Regions from separate parts of the Paenibacillus sp. FSL F4-0122 genome, predicted to be linked through region 1. Evidence: predicted binding sites of a transcription regulator. Region 1 holds the regulator's gene; the other holds the start of a gene.
What was found. Region 1 encodes LexA, which represses DNA repair genes until DNA is damaged. Its sites were predicted from a motif close to CGAACATATGTTCG; they were not measured.

Region 1 (3,412 bases):
TTAAGGTAAGTATGTAACCTATAGAAAATTGAAGGCAGTGATATGATCGGTATAAACAATCAGCTGTTTGTATTCGATCGGAGTCCCATAACTAGCATAAGGTCTTACAGTAACGTCATTGAGGACAACAAAGTTATAGCTGAAATTTTTATCAGGGTGTTCTGCTCCCAAATAAGATATGTATTCGTCTACTATTACATCATCCATCAAAGATTTTAAATCAAATACATCCTCTTTGTTGGAGACGGCTGGAGAGACGATTCCCTGAATGCTGCCAAAAGAGGTGAGCAAATTCACTTTTTTTCCACTAGCTTGTTCATCATTTAAAAGTAAACCGGACAGCTTACCCAGTGCATCGACTTTAAAATCGACGAGGGTTCTAATTTTTGAGTTATTCAAAACTAAACACATCCTTTTCAATTTGCAATCCTGTTAACAATATTCGACATATAATCACCAAACTCCTAGTATGCTAATGAAAAAATACTTACTTATGTAATGACCCCCATTCTGTATATGGTGATTTGGGGGCTGTGACGTCCTCAGCGAATTCAATTCCTTATCGTTACTCGTGTTCCTATAGGGACGATAGCTGCGAGTGTTAACACATCCTCGTTGTACATCCGGATACAGCCGTGGGATACCTCTTTCCCAATGGAGGAAGGATCATTCGTTCCATGAATCCCGTAGTGTGGTTTAGACAGTCCCATCCAAAAGGCACCAAAGGGACCGCCTGGATTGGGTTGTTTGTTAATAATCGTGAATTCTCCCACTGGGGATTGGGTTAACATCTTACCAATGCCGACAGGGAAACCTCTAATCACAATATCATTGTCCAGAAGATATAACATTCGTTGGGTCAGATCTACAATAATTCGGTAATTTGGCATTATGCACAACACTCCTTTCTAATTAGGATATGAGCAGAACGCCTAAACGGTTATTCATAGAAAATGCCCATTTTAGCGAACGAGAACAAATGTTCGTTAGTGGTTGAGAAAGCAAAATACACAGAAAAAAGGCTGTTCCGCATTTGCGGAACAGCCTTTTATGGTAGGAGTGCATACTTAGTGGATATCTCGAAACAATCCGATGACTCTTCCGAGAATAGTTACGCGATTAAGGCGAAGAGGCTCATAAGCTGGATTCTCCGGCTGAAGCCGTATATGATCACGTTCCTTGTAAAAGGTCTTAACGGTTGCTTCATCTTCTTCAGTCATGGCTACAACGATATCTCCGTTGTCCGCTGTTTGTTGTTGGCGAACAATTACATAATCACCATTCATAATGCCAGCATCCACCATACTATCACCCATAACTGACAGCATAAATACTTTGTTGTCACCTACATAGTGAGTAGGAAGTGGGAAGTAGTCCTCGATATTCTCTGTAGCAGTGATAGGTACCCCGGCGGTAACTTTACCTACGACAGGAATCCGTGAGATGGTCTGGGCGAATTGGTGAACATTCTCTGAATCCTCTTGGCCTAGTAATTCTATTGCACGTGGCTTCGTTGGATCTCGACGAATAAGTCCCTTCTTCTCAAGCCGGTCCAAATGACCGTGAACTGTGGAGCTGGAAGCAAGGCCAACAGCTTCTCCAATTTCCCGGACGGAAGGTGGATAACCCTTGCTGCGGACTTCGCTTCGTATAAATTCCAGGATCGCCAGCTGGCGACTTGAAATCTTTGACATTGGAATCAACCCCATATAGTAATGTTTGGGAAAATTATAACATAGAACTACCGTTCGCACAAACATAAGTTCTAACTATTATAAATATTAATCTGCTAGAGTTAAAAAATGGTAGACAAATGATAATAAAATGTACCACTTGAGTCTCTCGAAAAAAAGAGAACAATTGTTCTGAAATAGTATTGAACAAAACACATGTTCGTGTTATTATGAATTCGAAAGTAAGAACAAGTGTTTGGAGGATGATAATTATGCTAAAATACAGTACATATCGCAGCATCTACGATAAGGCCCCAGTGGTTGAATCTTTAGGACATAATGACGTTGCCCGTAATTCCGCTAAGGTGAAAGAGATAACGGAACGTTTGCTAGGAGGGATGATTTCGTTGTTCCGTCAGGACTTCTTTATTAAGTTAATATTGATTATCGTGCTAGTATTTTCTGGCCTAACAGTAGTGGGAAGTGTATTTGCAGGATCGACGACTATAATGAAGGAAGAGAAGCGGATTGTGGTTGAACGTGGAGATACACTATGGAGTATTGCCCTTAAGAATAAACCGGCTGATATGAAGACAGTTGTTTATATAGAAGGAATTAAACGTTCAAGTGGGATTAAGAGTAGTCAAATTAACGCTGGAGACATACTTACTTTACCTATTTATTAATTTTCTGAGAACATAATAGAATGACCAGTAGAGCTTGCAGGGAGTAGACCTTGACAAGCTCTTTTTCTCATGGCAGAGTTAGAATTAATTTATAGGGGGAGGGAAAGTATTGAATATTGATGAGTTGGTCGCGCGAATTAACGAATTGGCACGCAAACAGAAGAGCGTAGGCCTTAATCAAGAGGAAGTGGCGGAACGCGCCAAGCTTCGTGAAATTTACCTGGGGAATATCCGCAATAACTTCCGAGCACAATTAAATACTATTGAAGTAGTAGATAACGATGAGCATGAACAAGGTAACAAGGGGCTTTAACATTAGCTCGCTGTTCCTTTTCATAGATATTTCAGGATGACTAGGGGGAACGCACATGGCCCGTTCTTGGGAAAGAATGGTTCAACGCAACACACAGCAAATCAACAAGCAAAGAAAGAAACAAGGCAAGGATACGATTTATGCCTCTAAATCTCCTACCCAGAATGCCGAAGTCTTTAAAGGTCGCAACATTGCATTTCCGGTAGTGTTAGTGATACTTGGCACTATGTTTTGGGTAGTTGGTTCTATTGATCAGGCCAAAGGAAACGGCATGCTGGCTAATTGGTTGGGAGTAGTACTGTACTATTTGCTGGCAGCGCTATTGTTCTTCCGTCGTCCGTACTTGAAGGTGGAAAAAGCAAGACTGTCTACTATTAAATTCAATCGCGAACGCGGGCTTCCAGCTGCAGATATTGAGAAAATCACCCTTTCGCGTGGAGCTGTAGTCATTAAGCACAAAGGGAAACGTACGAAATGGATTTTCACAAGACTTATGAATCGCTATGATACTAATGCGATGAGTACACGATTAGAAGCATTTGCTAAAGCTCACAACATTGAAGTAGTTCACGAATAGAACTAGACCAGTTAAAGGGAGAGGGAGACCTGTAATGCCAATTTCTGCTGTACTATTTGACCTTGATGATACATTGCTGTGGGATGATCGGAGCGTCGAAGAAGCATTTCGTTCTGCTTGTGAAGCCGCCGGGGATACGATTGATCCACAAGAACTAGAAGTT
Region 2 (3,412 bases), 1.4 Mb from region 1:
TAGCCATGAAGCGCAGCATATTGCCCACTGGTATTTTTAAGCTTCTCCATAAGCTCGTCTGCACTTTCCAAATAATCATGTTGGCCGCTTATCACACCCTTTCCCTGCAAGTAATAGAGGGTATTCAGCAATAGCTGAGCCGAGGACGACAGTCCCGAATCCGCCGGAGCCATTTGTAATCTGCGAAAAGCCATCTGCCACTGCACATCGCCCACGAACCTTGATGCTGAATCAACCATCTGACGAATAATCCGCTGCTCCATCTATTCTCACCATCCTTTTAAATCTTTTTAAGTTATAGTATGGGGACAATAGTGACATGAACTCAGCGAATGGACATGAAGTTGTAAAATAAGTTGGGACGATATAAGGAACTGCTGAATAATTTCACGGCTCAACAAAAAAAGGAGCTCAGCGGCTCCTCATTACTTTTTTTCTTATCTCGTGTACCTTAAAGGCAATAGCTCAGTGATTTCATATTTAGCTAATCGGTCATCCTCCGATACAATTATCTTGCAGTCTATTCCGTAATCCGCAATTAACTCTCGGCACATGCCGCAGGGAGAGACTACTTTAATCTCTTTTTCCTCGCTGTCTGGATCAGAATGCCTTACCGCAACAATCGTATCAAATTCCTTATAACCTTCGGATATCGCTTTGCCAATCACCATCGCTTCTGCACAGACTGTAATCCTCCCCATGCTGGCTTCCACATGTACCGCTGTAAAAATCTCTCCTGTTTTAGTACGAAGCGCTGCACCCACATGATGACGCCCCCATTCATAACGTCTGGTAATTATATCTTCGGCAGCCGTAATAAGCGTCTGATCCTCAATGGTAATTATGTACTCCATATCCAGTTACGTCCTCCTTTATTTTACCTAATTATATTAAATCGCACTGAATTATGATATAAGATATACTATTTTAAGTGCCAAAAAAGGAGGAGCAGAATTGAAAGTGAAAAAATGGATCTCCAGTCTCATCATTGTTGCATTACTTGCTTTGGCTAGTTACTGGTTTGAACAAAACGGAGAGCCTACAGACCCCTCGTCTCCATCCAATTCGAGTGTTGTTCAGCTAACCTTCCCATCAGACCGCTATCCTGAGACCGCCAAGCATATTCAGGATGCCATTGCGAAAGGTGAATCCGCCACATGTACGATTAACCGAGAGCAGGCTGAAGAGAACCGCAAAGAGTCCTTAAAAGGGATCCCTACTAAAAAGGGATATGACCGGGATGAATGGCCAATGGCTATGTGTGAGGAAGGCGGCGTTGGTGCCGACATTGAATACATAACGCCAAGCGATAACCGCGGGGCAGGAAGCTGGGTTGGCAATCAGCTGGAGAATTATGCAGACGGAACCCGGGTGGAATTTATGTTTAAATAACGATCTGTCTGACCATCCCCAGGCAACAGAATAGCCCCACCTGGCATTCGCCAGACGGGGCTACACTTCACATCAGCTAACTTAGAATAAGCAAGCTTTAGTGATGATAACCAGCAAGATGAAAAGTACCAGGATTGCTCCTGTAGAAGTCCAAGGACTACACACCGGACCTACTGATGCTGGACTTACTACCGGACCTACGTTACAACCACAACCATGTTCCATACCCATTTTCAATTCCTCCTAATGATTAATGACTACAGCACAAGATATGTAAAAAGGAGATAAGCCGTTTGGGCGAATTGGCAAACAAATGCCAAACACCTAATGAATTGAAGGCGGACAGTCGATAAACAGGATATACACAAAGGAGGTGCAATATGGATATAGCTGCATTATCAATGGCAATGAGCCAAGCATCCTTAGCTCAAAATGTTGGGATACAGGTCATGAATATTGCCAAGAATCAGGCTGAAACCCAGAGCCAAACTATGGTGGAAATGCTGGGCAAAAGCGTTGCTCCGAATTTGGGAAAAACACTTGATATTAGTGTGTAATTGCTTTATGCTAAGGGTACATGAGAACTAACGTTCCTATGTATCCTTAGACTTTTTTTACTCTACATAGCCCTTCGGGCTTTTCTTTTGCGCATTTATGCGAACATACGATCCCATTAGTGATTTATTAGTGATTTTAAACGAGGTGAATAAGTTGGAGAACATGAAATCATATTATCAAATGACTGTGCTTGAGAAATGGACGGAGGATTTATACAAGCGATTAAATCTTCATCAGCCTTCGCAAATTTCAATATCGTATATTGCAGAGCGGCTTAATATCTGGGTTCATTATTTAGATGTGAGAAGCAAGAGCATTGAAGCGTCTGCAGGGATGTACAGCCTGTTTATCGACAACCGCCTTCCAGCCAATCTTCAACGGCTAGAGTTTCTTCATGAACTGTGTCATCTACTTCGCCATGGCAGCGATAATCAGACCTTGATGCCAGAGCATTTCACGCGGGCACAGGAGGACGAATCCGAGCGTTTTATCTTGTATGCGGCGATGCCTTACACCATGATCTCCCGCATGACATTGCCTGAGCAACGGGAAGATGCCATCTCCTATCTTGCAGCAGAATTCCAAGTACCTGCCGAGCTGGCCTTACAGCGGATTGATCAGATCCAAAGACGTGTGTTCCAAGGGCAATTATTGGCCGTGATGGGAAGAAACGAAGAACGACTGACACATATTCGCAACGGATCACGGAGATAATAAGCTTAGTTGCAATAGTTCTCTGCATATTCATTTATGGTGGAATTTCTCGTGAGGGGGAACGACATGGAAGCCATTAAAGTAATTGAATTATTACTGACTCATCCGGATTATAATGTAGATGCAGTACACCCCGAAATCCCGGATTTTGTGGGCATTGAGACGATTGAGGTGGATCACGAAACAGGGACCTTCTCCATTTTATTGCAAGAACCCAAAGAAGACTAAAAGAGAATCATTATTCTTCATAAGTTAAAAGGCAGCAAATATAGTATGTCCCGGCAATTCTTCGTTCGCCTACGCCTGGATTACTATCGGTATTTGCTGCCTTTTTGTATTACACAACCCCAAATTAAAAACCATAAAATTTTCATCCCCGGCAGTCTCGGCCTTGCCTGGTTTTCCAGCACCTTAATTCGCTGCTCCAGCTCCAGTATTTTCTCTTCTTCCTGCGTCATATTCTTACCTCCTTTCTTATTTGTACATTTACAAGATATCTATGAATGACATAATAGTCTCTGTATATTATCTTATACTATATACAAATTATCTATATGGAGGGAATTAATGAAGAAAAATACAAAACTAATCTTCATCGTTCTAATCCTTTTAATCTGTGGAATAACATCCTTAGCCCTCCACTCCTTCCGAAATCATATGAACAGAGAAGTCATTCATTATCTAATAGAGACGAGAAATTATAAGAAGGAAGATTTTTATAAAGTATACACCCAGATCGCCAAAGCTC

Region 2: a site for LexA is predicted at 2,050-2,063, ahead of MHH49_RS17580 (ImmA/IrrE family metallo-endopeptidase). Genes of this name have one in related genera too.

Annotation. Positions count from the first base shown of each region.
Region 1 covers NZ_JBBODI010000001.1:5,511,915-5,515,326, forward strand. The annotation lists gene MHH49_RS24030 (hypothetical protein) at 19-399, opposite strand; gene MHH49_RS24035 (L,D-transpeptidase) at 552-890, opposite strand; gene lexA (transcriptional repressor LexA) at 1,068-1,694, opposite strand; gene MHH49_RS24045 (LysM peptidoglycan-binding domain-containing protein) at 1,946-2,359, shown strand; gene MHH49_RS24050 (DUF896 domain-containing protein) at 2,469-2,672, shown strand; gene MHH49_RS24055 (hypothetical protein) at 2,728-3,249, shown strand; gene MHH49_RS24060 (HAD family hydrolase) at 3,284-3,412, shown strand, end outside.
Region 2 covers NZ_JBBODI010000001.1:4,077,545-4,080,956, reverse strand. The annotation lists gene MHH49_RS17605 (glycosyl hydrolase) at 1-263, opposite strand, end outside; gene MHH49_RS17600 (cytidine deaminase) at 438-854, opposite strand; gene MHH49_RS17595 (NucA/NucB deoxyribonuclease domain-containing protein) at 961-1,392, shown strand; gene MHH49_RS17590 (hypothetical protein) at 1,474-1,623, opposite strand; gene MHH49_RS17585 (YjfB family protein) at 1,773-1,949, shown strand; gene MHH49_RS17580 (ImmA/IrrE family metallo-endopeptidase) at 2,113-2,664, shown strand; gene MHH49_RS17575 (hypothetical protein) at 2,731-2,892, shown strand; gene MHH49_RS17570 (hypothetical protein) at 2,976-3,122, opposite strand; gene MHH49_RS17565 (hypothetical protein) at 3,232-3,412, shown strand, end outside.